One region of the Sphingomonas fucosidasi genome, then DNA from elsewhere that is predicted to be linked to it. Evidence: predicted binding sites of a transcription regulator. Region 1 holds the regulator's gene; each other region holds the start of a gene.

Region 1 (6,488 bases):
AACCGGCGACGTCGGCGCGATCAGCGAGGAGGATTCGGAGGCGATGCGCCGGGCGGGGCTCGCGCATCTGCTGTCGGTGAGCGGGTTGCACATCACCGCGGCGGTTGCGGCGACGATGCTGATCGTGTTGCGTCTGCTGGCGCTCAGTCCGTGGCTGGCTTTGCACGCCCGCCTGCCGTTGATTGCCGCGCTGGCCGGGGCGGCGGCGGCGATTGGTTACACGTTGCTGACCGGGAGCCAGGTGCCGACGATCCGGTCGTGCGTCGCGGCGTTGCTGGTGCTGGCGGCGCTGGCGATGGGACGCGAGGCGATGACTTTGCGGCTCGTCGCAGCCGGCGCCGCGTGCGTGATGCTGGTCCTGCCCGAATCGGCGGCCGGGCCGAGCTTTCAGCTCTCGTTTGCGGCGATCACCGCGATCATGGCGTTGCACGAACATCCGGTGATCCGCGCGTTCTTCGGCCCGCATGACGAGGGGCGCGGGCGTAGACTCGCGCGCGGCGTCGCGTCGCTGCTGCTGACGGGGCTGCTGGTCGAATTCGCGCTGATGCCGATCGCGGTCTATCATTTCCACAAGGCGGGCCTGTACGGCGCGTTCGCCAACATCGTCGCGATCCCGCTGACGACGTTCGTAGTGATGCCGCTGGAGGCGTTGGCGTTGCTACTCGACGCTGGCGGCCTGGGCGCACCGGTCTGGTGGCTGGTGCAGCGGTCGCTCGATGCGCTGCTATGGTTGGCCCATATCGTCGCCGACGCGCCGGGTTCGGTACGATCCTTGCCCGCAATGCCGACGCCAGCATTCGCGCTGATGGTGATCGGCGGTATCTGGATTGCGTTGTGGCGGACGCGGTTGCGCCGACTGGGACTGCTGCCGCTCGCCGCCGGTGCGATCTGGGCGTTGACGACACCTGCACCCGATGTTCTCGTTACCGGTGACGGCCGCCACGTGGCGGTGCGGACGGCGGCGGGACTGGCTATGCTGCGCGACCGGGCCGGCGATTATACGCGCGACATGCTCGCCGAGAATGGCGGGGTGGATGGTGAGCCACTCCTGCTTGCGGACCAGCCCGATGCACGATGCAGCCGCGATCTGTGCGTCACCGATATCGCCGCGCGAGGACGGATGTGGCGGATCCTTGCGACGCGCAGCGCTTATATGGTGCCGATCGGCGAACTTATTTCCGCGTGTCGTAGCGCCGACGTCGTGGTCAGCGAACGCGGTCTGCCTAAACGTTGCGTGCCGCGGTGGCTGAAGCTGGATCGCCGTGTTCTGCGTCGGACAGGCGGGGTCGCGCTGACCTTGGGGACCGGGACGGTCGTCACGATACTGACTGCAGGCGATCGCCATCCCTGGCGCGATCCGCCCGTCCTCAAACGTCCTGCGCATATTTTGAGATCGCGGCACGCTCGGTTTCAAGATGAGACGTCTGGATTTCGGGCCGTCCAAGGCCGCAGGAAGTACGATGTTCACGCAACGGCGCAAAGGCGCGCCGGTGATGGCGATCGGGAGACCATCCCGAACTCCATGAAGGATTGAGCAGCCTCGTCGCCTTGACCGCTTCGAGGTGGAAGTAGGCGTCCCCCAAAACGCAACATCTCCGCGCCCTTGCGCCTTCGCGTGATCCAAATCACCAGCGGACGCGCGCGCTGGCCGGCCGATAAATTTTCACGCGGAGACGCGGAGACGCGGAGGCGCGGAGCAGTGTCTTAGACGACGAACCGGACCAGGTTAGAGACTATCCGGCCGTCCCTCCCGCGGTCATTTTAAAGCGCAAGGTTCTACCCAACCGAAAAACCTCCGCGGCTCCGCGTCTCCGCGCGAACATATTCTTTATGCTGCGCAGAGTAGGCGCTGGCAGCTCAATCGTAGCGGCGGAGGATGCCGGAGAGTTTGCCTTGCACGCGGACTTGCGCGGGGGCGTAGCGTTGGGGGTCGTAGGCGCGGTTGGCTGGGTCGAGGCGGACCATGGCGCCTTCGCGGCGGAAGTATTTGAGCGTGGCTTCGCTGTCTTCGATCAGGGCGACGACGATCTCGCCGTCGCGAGCGGTCTCGGTGCGGCGGATCAAGGCGTAGTCGCCGTCGAGGATGCCGGCTTCGACCATCGAGTCGCCGGAGACTTCCAGCGCGTAATGTTCGCCGGTGCCGAGCAACGCGGCGGGGACGGCTAACATCGTGCTGCCCTCGAACGCCTCGATCGGGACGCCAGCGGCGATGCGGCCGTGGAGGGGGATCTCGATGACGTCGTTGGCCGGTTGCGGCGTGGCGGCGGTGGGGGCCGCCTTGACGTTCGAGGTCTTCGATGGCGCCTTTTTCTCCGCACGCTCCGGCATGCGCAGCACTTCGAGTGCGCGCGCGCGGTTGGGCAGGCGGCGGATGAAGTTGCGCTCCTCGAGCGCGCTGATCAGACGGTGGACGCCCGACTTCGACTTGAGGTCGAGCGCGTCCTTCATCTCCTCGAACGACGGCGAGACGCCGGTTTCGTTGAGGCGATCGTTGATGAAGCAGACGAGTTCGTGCTGCTTGCGCGTGAGCATAGCGGTTCTCCGTCCGGAACAGACTGGGAACTTCTATGGAACATAATTAACGCCGTCAAGCGTCCGTATCACGCGATAACGAGGATTTCCGCCGATTCGCCTTCGTATGCCACCGGCGCGTTGCCGGGGCGGACGATGAGGCACGTCGAGCGGGCCAGCGTCAGCAGCATCGAGCTGTCCTGGATCGTCGAGGCATAGGCTTTGCCGTCGCGGAGTTCGGCACGGAGATAGTCGGTGCGGGCGTTATTGGCGGGGAGGTCTTCGCCGAGCAGTGCGTGCGTCGACTGAGGGAGCGGGTCGCGCGCGCCGGCCATGTGCGCGACGACCGGCTTCACGAACAGCGTGGCGGTGACGAACGCGGAGACCGGGTTGCCGGGGAGGCCGAGCACCATCATCTCGCCGATCCGGCCGGCCATCATCGGCTTGCCGGGGCGCAGCGCGATCCGCCAGAAATCTATCGTGCCGCCGGCCGCCTCGATTGCGGGGCGGACCAGGTCGTGATCGCCCACCGACGCGCCGCCTGTAGTGACAAGGAGGTCGGCTTGGACGCTGGCGAACGCGTCGCGGAGGATTTCGAGATTGTCGGGGAGAATTCCGAGGTCGATGATGTCGACGGGCATGTCGGCGAGCATTGCCGCCAGCATGATGCCGTTCGATTCGGGCAGTGCGACGCCGTCGGTCGTGGAGCCGGGGGGGACGAGTTCGTCGCCGGTGGCGGCGACGGCGACGCGGACGCGGCGGTTGACGGTCAGGCGGCCGTGGCCGCCGGTCGCGGCGACGGCGATGCGCGCCGGGCTGAGGCGGTCGCCGGCGGCGATCAGGCGGGTGCCGGTTGAGAAGTCGAGGCCTTTGCGGCGGGTGTTGCGGCCGAATGTCGGCGGACCTTCGCCGGCTAGGGTCAGGGTGGCGCCGTCGCGCTCGGCCTCTTCCTGGACCATGACGGTGTCGGCGCCTTCGGGTATCGCGGCGCCGGTGAAGATGCGTGTGGCTTGGCCGGGGGCGACTTTGCCGGGGAAGGGGCGGCCGGCGGCGCTTTCGCCGATGACTTTCCAGGGGCCGGGGAGGTCTTCGAAGCGGATCGCGTAGCCGTCCATTGCCGAGAGGTCGGCGGCCGGCTGCGTGCGGCGGGCGAGGATGTCCTCCGCGGCCCAGCGGCCGGCTGCTTCGCGTAAGGGGACGGTCTCGTGGCCGACGCGAGGGGCCATGGTGAAGAGGCGGGTCTGGGCTTCGGCGACGGGGACTAGGGTCATGAAGGCTCTGTTTCCGGGCAGTTCTGAAGGGTGAAGTGTAGGAAGTATAGCCGCTAGGAGCGGTTTGGCGGTTTGTGCTTTGGGGCGCGAATAAGGGGGAAGCGCGGGGTGCGGGGGTATGTTCCATGCTCTGTCACGGGTTCCGGGTGTAGGACAGGTGTTGTTGGCTGAGCGAGGGGGGCGGCGGGCCGTTGAGGGCGCTTTGGGCTGATCGATTTCGAACGGTTGCTACCGCCTCCTTGTTCTCCCGCGAAGGCGAGAGTCCAGTGTGGGTCCCCGCCTTCGCGGGGAAGCAAAGGGTTGGGCGGATGGCGGTTGCTATAATGTTGGCGTTCCCAATTGGGCCTCGGCCTTCGCCGGGGTGGATTTGGGGGACTGTTTTCTTCCGGGCGGGCTAGGCTGCGGGTGATCGTCTAACGCGTCCCTCGAACCTCCAGCCAGCGAGGGTTCATCCTTTACGGGGCTTTGTTTGGGGGGAAAGAGACACCAGATCAGTATGATGACACGCAATCAGCCGCGGGCGATAGACAGGATCGGGGCGGCGACGGGCGCGGTCCTGGTGTCGGGGTTGCTGGGCTATGCGCTGATCTATGGGTTGGTGGTGCCGCTGCCGGCGGCCGTCACGGACGCGTTGAAGGTGTTCAGCGTGGCGCCGCCTCCGCCGCCGCCGCCCGAGGAGAAGGTCAGGCCTCGGCCTTCGCCTAGTCGCAAGCCCGAGGGGGCCGCGTCGCCGCCGAACCTGAAGTCGAAGGCTACCGAGGTCGTGGCGCCGCCGCCGATCGTGCCGACTGTGGTGCCGCCGCCGGTCGTCGTGGCGGAGAAGGCTGGGGTGGGTGCGCAGGCGACTTCGGGGGCTTCGAACGTTCGCGGGCCGGGGACCGGGAGTGGCGGGATCGGCAATGGAACCGGGAGCGGAGGGTATGGCGATGGCGACGGCGGTGGGGGTGAGGAGACGCCACCCGAGTGGCGCAGCGGGCGGTTGCGGGACTCGGACTATCCGCGCGAGGCCGCCGAGACCGGGATCCGGGGGCGGGTGTTCGTGCGGTATCTGGTCCAGACCAATGGGCGGGTGTCGCGGTGCCGGGTGACACGGTCTAGCGGGAGCCGGGTACTGGATGATCTGACGTGTCGGTTGATCGAGCAGCGGTTTCGGTATGACCCTTCGCTCGATGCGGCGGGGCGGCCGGTGGAGTCTACGATCGTGGAGAGTCACGACTGGTCTATGGATGGGGATTGAGGGGGCTTAAGGTGAGCGCGTTCTGCTTGGCTTGCCCTCACCCTCGCCGCCTTTGGCGTCTTTCCCTCTCCCCTTTGGGAGAGGGTTCCTTGTTACGCGGTCCAGTTGCCGGATTTGCCGCCGGATTTTGCTCGGACGCGGATGTCGCTGAGGACCATTGTTTTGTCGATGGCCTTGGCCATGTCGTAGATCGTGAGGAGCGTTACGGTGGCGGCAGTGAGGGCTTCCATCTCGACGCCGGTCTTGCCTTCGGTCGAGGCGGTGGCGGTGGCGGTTACGCCGGTTTCGTCGGCGACCAGCTCGATCTCGACCTTGGTCAGCGGGAGCGGGTGGCAGAGGGGGATCAGGTCGCTGGTGCGTTTGGCGGCCATGATGCCAGCGACGCGGGCGACCGCGAGGACGTCACCTTTTTTCGCGGTGCCGGCCCCGATCGCGGCGGCGGCTTCGGCGGACATGGTGATGCGGCCGGAGGCGATGGCTTCGCGGGCGGTGACGGCCTTGCCACCGACGTCGACCATCCTTGCCGCGCCGGCTTCGTCGATGTGGGTTAAGCCGGTCAACCCACTAGCGCCCGCGTTGCGGCTTCGACGTCGTCCTGCCGCATGAGCGCTTCGCCGATCAGGAAGCAGCGGATGTCGTGCTCGGCCATCGCGTCGAGTTCAGCGCGGGTCGTGAGTCCGCTCTCGGCGACGAAGGTGCAATCCTTGGGCGCCTTGCCGACGAGGTCGTAGGTGCGCTGGAAATCGACGGTGAAGTCGCGCAGGTCGCGGTTGTTGACGCCGATCAGACGCGACTTGAGCCGTAGCGCGCGCTCCATCTCGTGCGCGTCGTGGACCTCGACCAACACGTCCATGCCGCATTCGAGCGCGGACGCCTCGATCTCGGCCATCTGGACGTCGTCGAGCGCGGCGACGATGATCAGGATGCAGTCCGCACCGATCGCGCGCGCCTCGGTCGACTGCCACGGATCGACCATGAAGTCTTTTCGCAGGACCGGGATCGAGACGGCGTCGCGGGCCGCGGTCAGATAGGCGTCGGAGCCTTGGAACCACTTTTCATCGGTGAGGACGGATAGGCATGCGGCACCACCCGCTTCGTAGGCTCGGGCGTGGGCGACGGGATCGAAGTCTGCGCGGATCAGGCCTTTCGAGGGGCTTGCCTTCTTGACCTCGGCGACCAGCGCGTAGCCGGTCTTCGCGTCTAGTGCGGCGCGGAAACCGCGCGGCTTCGACATGCGGGCGATGCCGGCGTCGATATCGGCGAGCGAGGTCGTGGCTTTACGCGCAGCGACTTCGGCGCGCTTGGTCTCGAGGATACGGTCGAGCATGGTCATGTCAGTAGGCGATCCAGCGGGCGAGCAGCGCGTCGGCGCTGCCAGTGTCGAGGGCGGCGGCGGCTTGCGCGGCGCCTTCGACGAGAGTGGGGACGGTGCCGGCCACCATCAAGGCGGCGGCGGCGTTGAGCAGGAC
Region 2 (6,488 bases), on a different contig from region 1:
GGGTCGCGCGCGCTGGGTACTTGCGTCGGCACGCCCCATTCCATCCGCTCGAGCTTCCGCTCGGCGCCGTCCTGCACGATCACCTTGCCGTAGAACGGGGTCTTCTTGCCGGTCGGGAAGATGTCACCGGCGGGGTATTCCTCATCCTTTTCACAAGGAGGTTGGATACCGAAGGTGACCGCAAGGTCGACCTCTTTTGCGGTCATACGATACCGGTTGCACACGAGCCTGTTCCTCGGGTTGGCGCCGACGAGACCGCTCGCCGGCGCACACGTCTTACATCTTGTCCTTCAGCCCCTTGGCGGCTGTGAACGCAACCTTCTTGGAAGCCGCGATCGTGATCGCCTCACCGGTGCCGGGGTTACGGCCTTCGCGCTCCGGGCGGTCCTTGACGGTAAACTTGCCGAACCCTGGAATCGAAACCTCCTCGCCCTTCACGGCTGCTGCCGCGATCTGGTCGAACACGGCCGTGATCGCCTTCTTCGCATCGGCATCGTTCGAACCGGTCGCTTCCGCGACGCCCTTGGCCAGGTCACTTACGTTCATGTTATTCGTACTCCGTTGGAAACACCGGCGGGACCTTAGCCATGGCGAACGACAAGACAAAGACCGCATTGGACGACGCCAGCGTTGCGACGGTTCGCTTCATGCTGGATAAGCTCCCGGATCACGATGTCGCCGAAGCCTACGAGGTGACAGGAGGGGAGGGGCCGATCGCCGATCTCGCAGTCGAAGCGATGCGCGCCCGCAACATCGATCTCTAGCGGCTGGCGATGCGTTCTCGCGTGACGCGAGGATCCTCGTAAAGATCACGGATTGCGCGGAGCCGAAAGACATTCCACCAGCGCTGCCAGCGATGCTCGGCTGCATCGTGGATCATGTGGCAGCGCTGACAGAGCGCCTTGAGGTTCGAAGACGCGCTGTTGCCGGGATCGTGATCAAGGTGCGCGCAGGCCAGGACGACATAGGTCACCCGAACCGACGCCAGCGCGAAACCGGCTTTCATCGAAATACGCTTGCCGCGGTCCGACCGCCAGCACCGAATATCGGCATCCCACCAGCGTCCGTCGCCAAGATGAACCACGCGGCGTAGATGTGGCCGGCCGCATCCCTCGCACTTGGCACCGGCGCGATCGAACCGGACCGTCTGCGACAGCTGCCGCCAGTCGATCGGATAGAGCCAGCGGTTTTCGGGTCGGATCGGCATGACGATTCTATGAGTCAGGCGCGGCCGAAACGAAAGCGAATTCGTTCTGCTCTGTTTACGATACGTTTCGCACCCGTTCCGTACCGCGCTCGGCCGCGGTCAAGCGCAAAGAGTCCGAACCATCGACATAAACCCGTTGACCAACACCAGTTGGTGACGGAACATAAAGGGAACAGGTAGAGTCTAGCCAGTATGTCATCCGTCGCTTCCGAGTCCTTACCCCACAGCATCGCGCACCTGCGTACGATCGCGATGCCAGTGGCCGACTACCGCATCATGCCGTTCGGCGTGGCCGCGATAGATGGCCGGCTTGGGGCCGGGGGGTTGCGAGCGGGCGCGCTTCACGAGGCAACGGCGCGCAGCGCTTCGCTTGTCGACGATGCGGCAACGACGCTGTTCCTTGCCGGCATTGCAGCGCGCGAAGCTGCCAATGCCGGCGGTCCTGTCTTGTGGGCTACGTGCCGCACCGACCTCTATGCGCCGGCTTTGGCCCAGGCAGGCCTATCGTCGTCAGATGTCATCTACGCTCAACCATACGATGACGCGGCGTTGCTCGCCGTCATCGAAGATGCGGTTCGCGATGGCACCCCGTCGGCGATCGTCGCGGAAGCGAGCAGGGTATCGATGGTTGCAACTCGCCGCCTTCAGCTGGTGGCGGCCGAAGCCGACATGCCTGTGCTGCTTCTTCGTCGTCGACGCGGGCGTGACCAGGATCCTTTTTCCGAACCTTCCGCCGCGTGGACGCGCTGGCGGATCGGTTCCGCGCCTTCGGCGCGGTTGGAAATCGCGGGTGTAGGACGAGCGAGATGGTCGGTCGAACTGGCGCGGCAACGCGGCGGTGAGGGCTTTTCCCTGATAGTGGAGGGCAGCGATGAGACGGGTCGTCTCGCTGTTCCTGCCGAACTTGGCCATCGAGCGGCTGAGACGGTTGGAACGGCCCGCTACGCGGCTGCCTGAACGGCCAGCCCTTCAACTACCTCCCGACGACGATCCGGGTGCCTGTTCGGTACCGCGGGGTGGCGGTTGGCGTCCTGGCGCTCGCTGGGCACGCGAGGGTACACAATCCCGCGGAGATGTTGAGGCACAGATCGCTGCGCTGCCAGTTCATGCAAAACCGCCCATGCGCGAGCTTGGCCGGCGATCAGAGGCGGCAAGCCACCCGTACAAGGCTCCGGCACCCGCCCGGCATGTCATCGCGCCTGTAGCGCCGCCATTTGAGCACGCACCGCTTGCGCTGATCGGCAAGGTCGGACGGCGCGAAGAGGTTGTGCACGCCTGCACTGGTGCACAAGCGCTCGGCATCCACCCCGGCATGGCTGCCACCCATGCACGCGCGCTGGTGTCGGATCTCGACTTCCGTCCGGTCGAACCTGAAGCCGATGCAGCACTACTCGATCGCCTTGCGCTGTTGGCGGTCCGGCGCTGGTCACCGATTGCGGCAGTGACGCCGGCCGACGGCCTTTGGATCGATCTCGCCGGCTGCGATCACCTGCATGGCGGGGAAGAGCGGTTCTGTCGTCGTTTGATCGCCTTCTGCCGTCGCGCAGGCTTCACCGCGCGCGTCGCGGTCGCCGACACGCCGGGGGCCGCGCATGCATTGGCGCGCTTCGGTCGGGACGATCTGACGCGCGTCGAACCGCGTGGCACGGTCGAGGCGCTCAGCCCGTTACCGATCGCCGCGCTGCGCCTGACGCCCACGGCGCTGACCGCGGCGCGGAGATTCGGCTTCGAGCGGATTGCGGATCTCCTGCCGGTCGCACGCGGGCCGCTGGCGCGGCGACTTGGGCTACCGGCGATAACGCGGCTCGATCAGGCCTTGGGCGGGATGGCAGAGCCGATCACCCCGCGCGAGGATGCGGAGGTGCCGGCCGTCGAGCGTCGCTTGCTGGAGCCGATCAGCACGGCCGAGGCGATCGAGCAGGTCATGGGCGACCTCCTGCGCGACCTCGCGGAGCTGCTGCAGACCAAGGGGCTTGGCGCAAGGTCGTTGCGCCTGACCGGCCTGAGTGTCGACGGCAGTGAGCAGGTTGTGGCGGTCGGCACATCCCGGCCGACACGCGAAGTGACGCATCTCCTGCGGCTGCTGAAGCTGCGCATCGAGCGCATCGACCCTGGCATGGGGCTCGAGCAATTCTGCTTGGTCGCCCCGCACACTGAGCCGCTTGATGCGGTCGACCTTGGCGCCGTTCTTGCCGGTGAGACGCTGGTGCGTGATCCGTCGCGCCTGGTTGACCTCATCGCCGGACGGATCGGCGGGAACGCCGTCTTCCGTATCGCGCCTGTCGAAAGCCATGTGCCGGAGCGGGCAGTTGTCCGTTCCGATCCGAACGTGGTGCCGGGAGACTGGCCGATCTGGCAACGCCCGATCCGTCTCTTCGCGCATCCAGAGCCTCTGCACCGGGTCATGGCGCTGATGCCCGACCAGCCACCGCGCCGGTTCGAGTGGCGCGGCAAGACGTACAAGGTCGTCGCCGGCGACGGACCAGAGCGCGTCCACGGCGAATGGTGGCGCCGCGATGCGGAAGTGTGGGCGGTCCGCGACTATTACCGCGTCGAGGACGAGACTGGCGGCCGCTACTGGGTATTCCGACGCGGTGACGGCTTCGAGGACGACACCGGTGATCTGTCCTGGTTGATGCACGGGGTCTTTGGATGACCCATTATGTCGAGCTTCAGGTGCTGACGCACTTCTCGCTGCTGCGGGGTGCATCCAGTCCCGACGAGCTGTTCGCGGCTGCGGCCGTGCTTGGCTATCCATCGATCGGCGTCAGCGACATCGGCACCGTCGCCGGCGTCGTGCGGGCATGGGAAGCGCAGAAGGCGACCGGTGTCCGCTCGATCGCCGGCACGCGCGTCGATCTGTCCTGCGGCCGGCGCCTGCTGCTGTACCCGATCGATCGATCGGCCTGGTCGCGGATTACGCGGCTACTGACCGTCGGCAAGAAGCGGGCAGGGAAGGGCGGTTGCCTGCTGCACTGGCATGACCTCGAGCCATGGTCTGAAGGCGTCGTCGCCATCCTGCTGCCGCATGAGGCCGACGAGGAGAACCTTGCCGCCTTGGCCGACCTGAAGGCGATCTACGGTCGTCGCAGCTACATGGCCTTGTTCCAGCGGCGCCGACCGGGAGACGCGCTCCGCATCGATGCGCTTGCTCGACAGGCGGGCGGTGCGGGCGTGCGCGCCGTCGTGACCGGCGACGTGCTCTACCACGCACCTGACGCACGGCTGCTGCAGGACGTGGTGACCGCAGTGCGCGAGAAATGTACCGTCGACGAGCTTGGTTATCGCCGCGAGGTCAACGCCGATCGCGCGCTGAAATCACCCGACGAGATGGTTCGGCGCTTTCGCGCCTACCCCGACGCGCTGCAGGCCAGCGTCGACATTTCGCGGATCTGCACCTTCGACCTTGGCGAGCTTCAGTATCAATACCCGCATGAGAAGCTGATCGACGGACTGACGGCGCAAGAAGCGCTTCAGAAGCTGGCAACCGATGCGGTCGGGCGGATGTTCGATGGCGACGTTCCGCAAGCCTATACCGACCAGATCACGCACGAGATGCGGTTGATCGGCGAACTCGGTTATGCACCTTACTTTTTGACCGTCTACGCGATCGTGCGCGAAGCCCGTCGGCGCGGCATCCTGTGCCAGGGCCGCGGCTCGGCCGCCAATTCCTGCGTCTGCTTCGTACTCGGCGTCACCTCGATCGACCCGATCAAGCACGAGCTGCTGTTCGAACGCTTCGTCAGTGGCGAGCGTCGCGAGCCGCCCGATATCGACGTCGATTTCGAGCATGAGCGGCGCGAAGAGATCATCCAGTGGATCTACGAGACCTATGGTCGCAATCACTCTGCGCTGACCGCCGTCGTCACGCGCTACAGGGCGCGGGGCGCGGTGCGCGACGTCGGCAAGGCGCTTGGACTGCCTGAAGACCTGACGTCGTCGCTGGCGGGTTTGGTGTGGGGCTGGTCAGCCGATGGCGTGGGCGAGAAGCAGGTCGAGGAGCTGAACCTCGACATTGGCGATCGTCGTCTGCGCCTGACGCTGGAACTGGCGCGCAAGCTGATCGGCGTGCCCCGCCACATGTCGCAGCATCCAGGCGGGTTCGTCCTTACCCATGACCGCCTCGACGACCTAGTGCCGATCGAGCCCGCTGCGATGGAAGACCGGCAGATCATCGAGTGGGACAAGGACGACATCGACGCGCTGAAGTTCATGAAGGTCGACGTGCTGGGTCTTGGCATGCTCGGCTGCATGAACCGGGCCTTCAACATGCTGGAGGCGGACAAGGGGCTGCGCGTTGGCCTTGCTGACCTGCAGGACGATGATCCCGACGTCTACGCCATGATCTCGAAGGCGGACACGCTCGGGACCTTCCAGATCGAGAGTCGCGCGCAGATGAGCATGCTGCCGCGGATGAAACCGCGCCGCTTCTACGATCTGGTCATTCAGGTCGCGATCGTACGGCCGGGACCGATCCAGGGCGACATGGTCCATCCGTATCTGCGCAGGCGGGAGGGTCTGGAGAAACCGGAATACCTGCGGCCTGAACTGCGTGCGGTGCTGGAAAAGACGCTCGGCGTGCCGCTGTTCCAGGAACAGGCGATGAAGGTCGCGATCGTCGGCGCCGGATTCACGCCGGCCGAGGCGGATCAGCTGCGCCGTGCCATGGCGACCTTCAAGGTTACGGGCGGGGTATCCCATTTCTCGGAGAAGCTGGTCGAGGGCATGGTCGAGCGTGGATACCCGCGCGATTTCGCCGAGCGCACGTTCCGCCAGCTCGAGGGATTCGGTTCCTACGGCTTCCCGGAAAGCCATGCCGCCTCCTTTGCCAAGATTTCCTACGCATCGTCGTGGATGAAGCATCATCACCCGGACGTGTTCTGCGCGAGCCTGATGAACGCGCAGCCGATGGGTTTCTACGCGCCAGCACAGATCGTCGGCGATGCGCGCGCGCACGGCGTCGAGGTTCGACCGCCATGCGTCAACGCGAGCCGGTGGGACTGTACGCTGGAGAAGAACGGCGGACGCTATCTCGCTGTGCGGCTCGGGCTGCGACAGATCCGCGGGCTGTCAAACGCAGATGGCGCAAAGATCGTCGGTGCACGCGAGCTTACCGCCTTCGAAAGCGTCGAGGATGTTTGGCGGCGATCGGGCGTCCAGCGCGCTGCGATCGAGAAGCTGGCCGATGGCGACGCCTTCCACGGCTTCAGCGTCGATCGCCGGCAGGGTCTCTGGAAGGTGAGGGGTCTTGGTGACGCGCCGCTACCTCTGTTTGCTGCTG
Region 3 (6,488 bases), on a different contig from region 1:
GCCATCCCACGAGTTCATAATAGCGCCCCCCAACAAGAGCCTATCCTAGAGTCACGAAGCTATCCATCACCCGTTTGCGCCCCGACTGCTCGAAGTCTATCTCCAGCTTGTTGCCTTCGATTTCGGCGATCGCGCCATAGCCGAACTTCTGGTGGAACACGCGCATGCCGAGCGACAGGTCGTCGCGGCCCTTGTTGCCGAGGCTGATCGCGCTGGAGCGGCTTTCGACGATGCGGGCAGGCTTGGTGGAGAAACTGCTTCCGGTGCCGGCGGTGCTGCCTGACGCGCGCTGCCAGCCGGGGCCGCGGCCGGTGGCGCGGGCGACGTCCGCGAAGGGATCGGCGCGGTCGGACCAGTTGGCCTGCCAAAGGCTTGCGCCGCCGGACATCGTCGTTTCCGTATCGATATGCTCGGCGGGGAGTTCGGCGACGAAGCGCGAGGGGATCGACGAGTTCCACTGGCCGTAGATGCGGCGGTTGGCGGCGTGGATGATCACGGCCAGACGTCGGGCGCGGGTGATCGCGACATAGGCGAGGCGGCGTTCCTCCTCGAGGCTCTTCACGCCGCCCTCGTCGAGCGAGCGCTGCGACGGGAACAGGCCTTCCTCCCAGCCGACTAGGAAAACCGTGTCGTATTCGAGGCCCTTGGCGGCGTGGATGGTCATGATCGTGACCTGCGGGTCCTGCGCGCCACCCTCGTTGTCCATCACCAGCGACACATGTTCGAGGAACGCGCCGAGCGAATCATACTCCTCCATCGCGCGGACGAGTTCGCTGAGGTTCTCGAGGCGGCCGGTGGCTTCGACCGACTTTTCGGCCTGGTACATCGCGGTGTAGCCGCTCTCGTCGAGCAATTGCCGCGCGAGCTCGGCGTGCGGCAGGCTGGTCGCCATGTCGCGCCAGCGGGCGATATCGCCGACCAGCCGGCCGAGCGACTTCTTCGCCGCCCCGGTCAGTTCGTCGGTGTCGAGGATGCGCGCGGCGGCGGTGGTCAGCGGGGTGCCGGTGGCGCGCGCGAGCTGGTGGATGCGCGCGACCGCCTTGTCGCCGAGTCCGCGTTTGGGGACGTTGACGATGCGTTCGAAGGCGAGGTCGTCCGCCGGCTGGTTGACCACGCGGAGATAGGCGAGCGCGTCGCGGATCTCGGCGCGCTCGTAGAAACGGAAGCCGCCGACGATCTTGTACGGCATGCCGATCGCGATGAAGCGGTCCTCGAACTCGCGCGTCTGGTGCTGCGCGCGGACCAGGATCGCGACCTCGTCGAGCGACTTGCCCGAGCGGCGGACGATGTCGATCTCCTCGCCGACGCGGCGCGCTTCCTCCGGGCCGTCCCAGACGCCGATGACCTTGACCTTTTCGCCGACGTCGCGCTCAGTCCACAGCTGCTTGCCCAGCCGCCCGCCATTGTTCGCGATCACGCCCGATGCGGCGCCGAGGATGTGCGGCGTGCTGCGGTAATTCTGTTCGAGGCGGATGACCTTCGCGCCCGGAAAATCGCGCTCGAACTTCAGGATGTTCTCGACCTGCGCGCCGCGCCACGAATAGATCGACTGGTCGTCGTCGCCGACGCAGGCGATGTTCTTGCGCTCCTGCGCTAGCAGCCGCAGCCAGAGATATTGCGACGAGTTGGTGTCCTGATACTCGTCGACCATGATGTATTTGAAGCGCTGCTGATACTGCGCCAGCACATCGCGGTGCGTCTTCAGAATGACGAGCATGTGGAGCAGCAGATCGCCGAAATCGCACGCGTTCAGCGCGATCAGCCGGGTCTGGTATTGCTGGTACAACTCGCCGCCGCGGCCGTTGGCGTAGCGTTCGGATTCGCCCGCATCGATATCGGCGGGGACGAGCCCCTTGTTCTTCCACTGGTCGATCAGCCCGGCGAGGCTGCGCGTCGGAAAGCGCTTCTCGTCGATGTCCGCGGCGAGAATGAGTTGCTTCAGCAGCCGCAGCTGGTCGTCGGTATCGAGGATCGTGAAGTTCGATTGCAGCCCGACGAGCTCGGCGTGGCGACGCAGCATCTTCGCGGCGATCGCGTGGAACGTGCCGAGCCACGGCATCCCCTCGACCGCATCGCCGACGAGCCGGCCGACCCGCTCGCGCATCTCGCGCGCGGCCTTGTTGGTGAAGGTGACGCTCAGGATTTCCGACGGCCACGCCTTCCTGGTGAAGATCAGGTGCGCGAGCCGGGCGGTGAGCGCCGCAGTCTTGCCGGTACCCGCGCCGGCGATGATCAGGACGGGGCCATCGGTGGTCAGCACCGCCTCGCGCTGCGGCGGATTGAGACCGCGGAGATAGGGAGGCTCTGCTTGCGGCGCGGACGTTTGGGCGATCTGGTTCACCGGTGAACAGGTAGGGAACGGGGGGCGATCGGGCAACCTTTGAAACGTCGCTGAACCGTCGCGCGGACGTCACGAAGCACGTCTAGGGGATGCGCAGCGACGAGGTTCGTCGTCGGAGATGCCGCAACCAGAAAGGCGTCCCGACGCACTGGCGCCGTCGCCCGCAGGCCGGGGCCTGCGGACCGCAGGACCAATCGAGGAACATCATCATGAAGCTTTTCATCAGCGTCGCTTCGGCGGCGATCGTCGGCGCGTGCCTGTTCTCGGCGGGCGCATCGGCCAGTTCCGTGCGCGAACCGGTGTCGGTGCGCGTATCGCTAGCCGGACTCGACCTCACCAGCGACGCCGGACGAACCGCGTTCCAGCGCCGGTTGCGCTCGGCGATCGCCAGCGCCTGCCAGCCGCGTACCGGTGGCCTCGACGCGCTCGCCGATTCGCACCAGTGTCGCAAGGAGATGACCACGGATGCGAGCGTGAAGCTGGCCGCGTTGCTGAATAGCGGGACGCAGCTCGCCAGCATCGACGCGGTGCGCTGAACTAGCGCGCTGATCGGGGAAGGACGTCGGTTTTTATTGATCCTCCCCCGCAAGGGGGAGGATGGTTAAGGCGGCTCCCAAATCAGGCCGAGCCATCGCTTGATCTGCATCTGTCATAAGATTGTCATCGTAAGGGCCGACTGCACATTCCCATGGCAACCTCCACATTTGCACCCGACGCGCTAACGGCTGATTCGAGCGCTGCGGCGTCGGCACCGCACACTGGTCCCAGGCTCGACCATGCGCTGCACCCGGCGGGGCGCTGGCTGTTCCTCGCCGTGCTGATCGGTGGGCTCGCCTATGCCGGGTTCAGCATCGCCTTCGACACCGCGCAGGTCGGCGAGAGCCTGGCGGGCGGCGCCTTCGCGTTCCTCGCGCTCGCGCTGCTGATCGCGCTCGGGTTCGAGTTCGTGAACGGCTTCCACGATACCGCCAATGCGGTCGCCACCGTCATCTACACGCATTCGATGCCCGCGCCGCTTGCGGTCGTGTGGTCGGGGTTCTTCAACTTCCTTGGCGTGATGTTGTCGTCGGGCGCAGTGGCGTATTCGATCGTCACGCTACTGCCGGTCGACCTGATCCTCAACGTCGGTAGCGTCGGCGGGTTCGCGATGATCTTCGCGCTGCTGCTCGCGGCGATCGTGTGGAACCTCGCGACCTGGGCGGTCGGGCTGCCCAATTCGTCGAGCCATGCGCTGATCGGCTCGATCCTTGGCGTCGGGCTCGCCAATCAGCTCATCAGCGGCGGCGGGGCGGACGGTACGTCCGGCGTCGATATGGCGCAGGTCTGGAAGGTTCTTTCCGCGCTCGCGTTCAGCCCGATCGTCGGGTTCGTCGGCGCGCTGTTGCTGCTGCTCGTGATGAAGCGCTTCCTGCGCGACAAGGCGCTGTACGAGGCCCCCGAGGGCCAGACGCCGCCGCCACGCGGCATCCGTGCGCTGCTGATCGGCACGTGCACCGCGGTCAGCTTCGCGCATGGCAGCAACGACGGGCAGAAGGGGATGGGGCTGATCATGCTCATCCTGATCGGCTGCGCGCCGACTGCCTATGCGCTCAACCGGACGATGCCCGAGAGCGCGACGCCGGCGTTCGTCCAGACCGCGCAGGCGGCGTCGGCGGCGTACCGCGCGCATGCCGATGGCGCACCGACCGACGTCGGCGCGGCGCGCGCGCAGGTCACGCAGGCGCTGAAGAGCAAGCATGTCGCGGACCCGGTCGTCTATGGCGCGCTCGCGACGTTGTCGGACGACGTGTCGAGCCGGATCGCGGGCTATGGGTCGCTCGGGAAAGTGCCCGCCGCGGCGACGCCGAACTTGCGCAACGACATGTATCTGGTGCTCGATACCACCAAGCTGATCGCCGCCGACAAGGCCGCGCAGGGTCGGTTTACCGCGCAGGAGATCACCACGCTCAAGAGCTATGATAGCGGGCTCGAGCAGGGCACGCGCTATATCCCGACCTGGGTGAAGGTGACCGTCGCGCTGGCGCTCGGGCTGGGCACGATGGTCGGGTGGAAGCGGATCGTCGTCACGGTGGGCGAGCGGATCGGCAAGACGCATCTGACCTATGGCATGGGCGCATCGGCCGAGCTGGTCGCGGCGTCGACGATCCTGCTGGCGGTGAACTTCGGGATGCCGGTGTCGACCACGCATATCCTGTCGTCCGGCGTCGCGGGTGCGAGCGTTGCCAATGGCGCCGGACTGCAGCGGCGCACGGTGATGAACATGGCGCTGGCGTGGGTGATGACGCTGCCGGTGGCGATGCTGTTGTCGGGCGGACTGTACTGGCTGCTGCTGACGCTGGCGCATACGCTGGGGTATTGAGCGTTCTAAAATCCTCCCCTGTGAGGGGAGGTGGCTGGCTCTTGCCAGACGGAGGGGTGCCGCCCCTCAACTTGGGGCGGATACCCCTCCGTCAGTCCCTCCGGGACTGCCACCTCCCCCGATGGGGGAGGATCGAGTTCGGCGGAACCCCTAGCCCGCCCTACGGGTTGCCGGGCCCATGCGATTGCGATGCTCGATCTGTAGCAACTGGGACTGGCTCCCGCATGAGGACTGGTCCGAATGTAGCCACTGCCGCCTGATGGTGCGCCACGTGGGCGAGGTTGGCGAAGTGGCCCGCGACATCGTCGCCGGGCTCGAAAGCGGTGTCGTCGATCTGGAACGCGAGCCCGCCGAGCGCTGGACGCTCGACCCGGCAGGATTGCGCAACGTGGCGTGGCGGTTCGGGTTCGAGGTCGAACCGACCGCCGTCGCGCCAAATGCGATCCGCTTCCCACACGACTACCGACCTGCACACGCGGAGGCGGTCCCTGCGCAGACCGTGCCGCACGCAATTGGCCTCGGCATCATCGCGCGTGCCGCCGACACCGCCGATCTCGTCGACATCGCAACACACTATCGCAGCGCGTTTGCCCGGATCGTCGTCCTCCTCGACGCCACAGCAGACGACGCGCGCGAACTTGCCGCACAGTTTCCGTGGGTCGAGGTCGCGCACCACCCACTCGACGGCGATTTTGCCGCACAGCGCAATCGGCTTCAGGACATGATGAAGACCCGCTGGGTGTTGCAGATCGACACCGACGAGCGCCCCGACGCTGCCTTGCTCGATGCGCTCGGCTGGTTGGTCGCGGCGGCGGATCGCGATGGGCTGCGTTCGCTGGGACTACCACGCCGCAACCTCGTCGACGGCGTGCAATCTGCATCCTATCCGGACATCCAGTACCGCCTCAATCGCAGCGACATCCGCTTTGCCGGCCGGGTCCACGAACGCCCGGTCGTACCGTTCGTCGAAAGTTCGCTGGCGCTGGCCGGCGCGCTCGATCACCGGCTCGATGGCGAGCGGGTACGCGAGCGGACGCGGATCTACGAAGCGATGTCGACCGGCGCGGGCAGGCCCGAGGACGAGGCGTTGTTGCTCGCCCGCTTCGATCCCGTGGCGGTGCGGTAGACCGCGGCCGTCTGCGCGGCGAGCGTGTCGCGCGTGAACATCCCTGCGGCCCTGCGGCTTGCAGTGGCATAATGCGCGCGTAACACCGGGTCTTCGACCAGCCGCTGGATCTGCGTCGCGAGATCGTCCCCGGTGCAGGTCTTCGCGAGCAATCCGGCACCGCTCTCGCCAATGAACAGCCGCGCGCTCGGATCCTCCGCACAGGCGACGACCGGGCGGCCGAACATCATTGCCTCCTGATACACCAGCCCAAAGCTCTCGTACCGTGACGGCGCGACGATCACGTGCGCCGCCTCCATCAGGTCGTGCAACATGGCCTCGTCGACGCGGTGGTGGCAGGTCAACCGCGCACGCGCCGACGCCGGGATTGCGCCGACGTCTTCCGCGCGTACGCCGACGATCGTCAGCCGGAAATCACGCATCCCGGCATCCGCGCGGCGCGACAGGATACGCAGCGCCATGATCAGCGCGTCGAACCCCTTGCGGTGCTCGTCGCGCCCGACGAACAGCAGGTCTATCGGTTCGCCGAGCGGGTAGGTCGCCGCAGAGCCGCGCGCGACGATCTCGGGCGGGAGGCTGAGGCCGATCACCGCATGCCGCGCTCCTTCGCCGGGCGACGCGACGCCGTACAGCGCCGCGATCTTATCGCCGTGAAGCTGCGT

What was found. Region 1 encodes LexA, which represses DNA repair genes until DNA is damaged. Its sites were predicted from a motif close to GTTCCNCNCTTGTTCT; they were not measured.
Region 2: the regulator LexA is predicted to act here: its motif matches at 1,366-1,381, upstream of U1737_RS08145 (ImuA family protein).
Region 3: the regulator LexA is predicted to act here: its motif matches at 2,345-2,360, upstream of U1737_RS18215 (ATP-dependent helicase).

Annotation. Positions count from the first base shown of each region.
Region 1 covers NZ_JAXOJR010000001.1:284,064-290,551, forward strand. Annotated here, with positions in the region: gene U1737_RS01395 (ComEC/Rec2 family competence protein) at 1-1,534, shown strand, start outside; gene lexA (transcriptional repressor LexA) at 1,858-2,532, opposite strand; gene U1737_RS01405 (molybdopterin molybdotransferase MoeA) at 2,601-3,782, opposite strand; gene U1737_RS01410 (energy transducer TonB) at 4,282-5,019, shown strand; gene moaC (cyclic pyranopterin monophosphate synthase MoaC) at 5,112-5,579, opposite strand; gene trpC (indole-3-glycerol phosphate synthase TrpC) at 5,576-6,352, opposite strand; gene trpD (anthranilate phosphoribosyltransferase) at 6,354-6,488, opposite strand, start outside.
Region 2 covers NZ_JAXOJR010000003.1:356,300-362,787, reverse strand. Annotated here, with positions in the region: gene U1737_RS08165 (SOS response-associated peptidase) at 1-224, opposite strand, end outside; gene U1737_RS08160 (HU family DNA-binding protein) at 277-546, opposite strand; gene U1737_RS08155 (hypothetical protein) at 588-764, shown strand; gene U1737_RS08150 (hypothetical protein) at 761-1,207, opposite strand; gene U1737_RS08145 (ImuA family protein) at 1,460-2,164, shown strand; gene U1737_RS08140 (DUF6504 family protein) at 2,328-3,863, shown strand; gene U1737_RS08135 (error-prone DNA polymerase) at 3,860-6,488, shown strand, end outside.
Region 3 covers NZ_JAXOJR010000012.1:38,732-45,219, forward strand. Annotated here, with positions in the region: gene U1737_RS18215 (ATP-dependent helicase) at 41-2,332, opposite strand; gene U1737_RS18220 (UrcA family protein) at 2,551-2,877, shown strand; gene U1737_RS18225 (inorganic phosphate transporter) at 3,030-4,700, shown strand; gene U1737_RS18230 (glycosyltransferase family protein) at 4,960-5,826, shown strand; gene U1737_RS18235 (glycosyltransferase family 4 protein) at 5,742-6,488, opposite strand, start outside.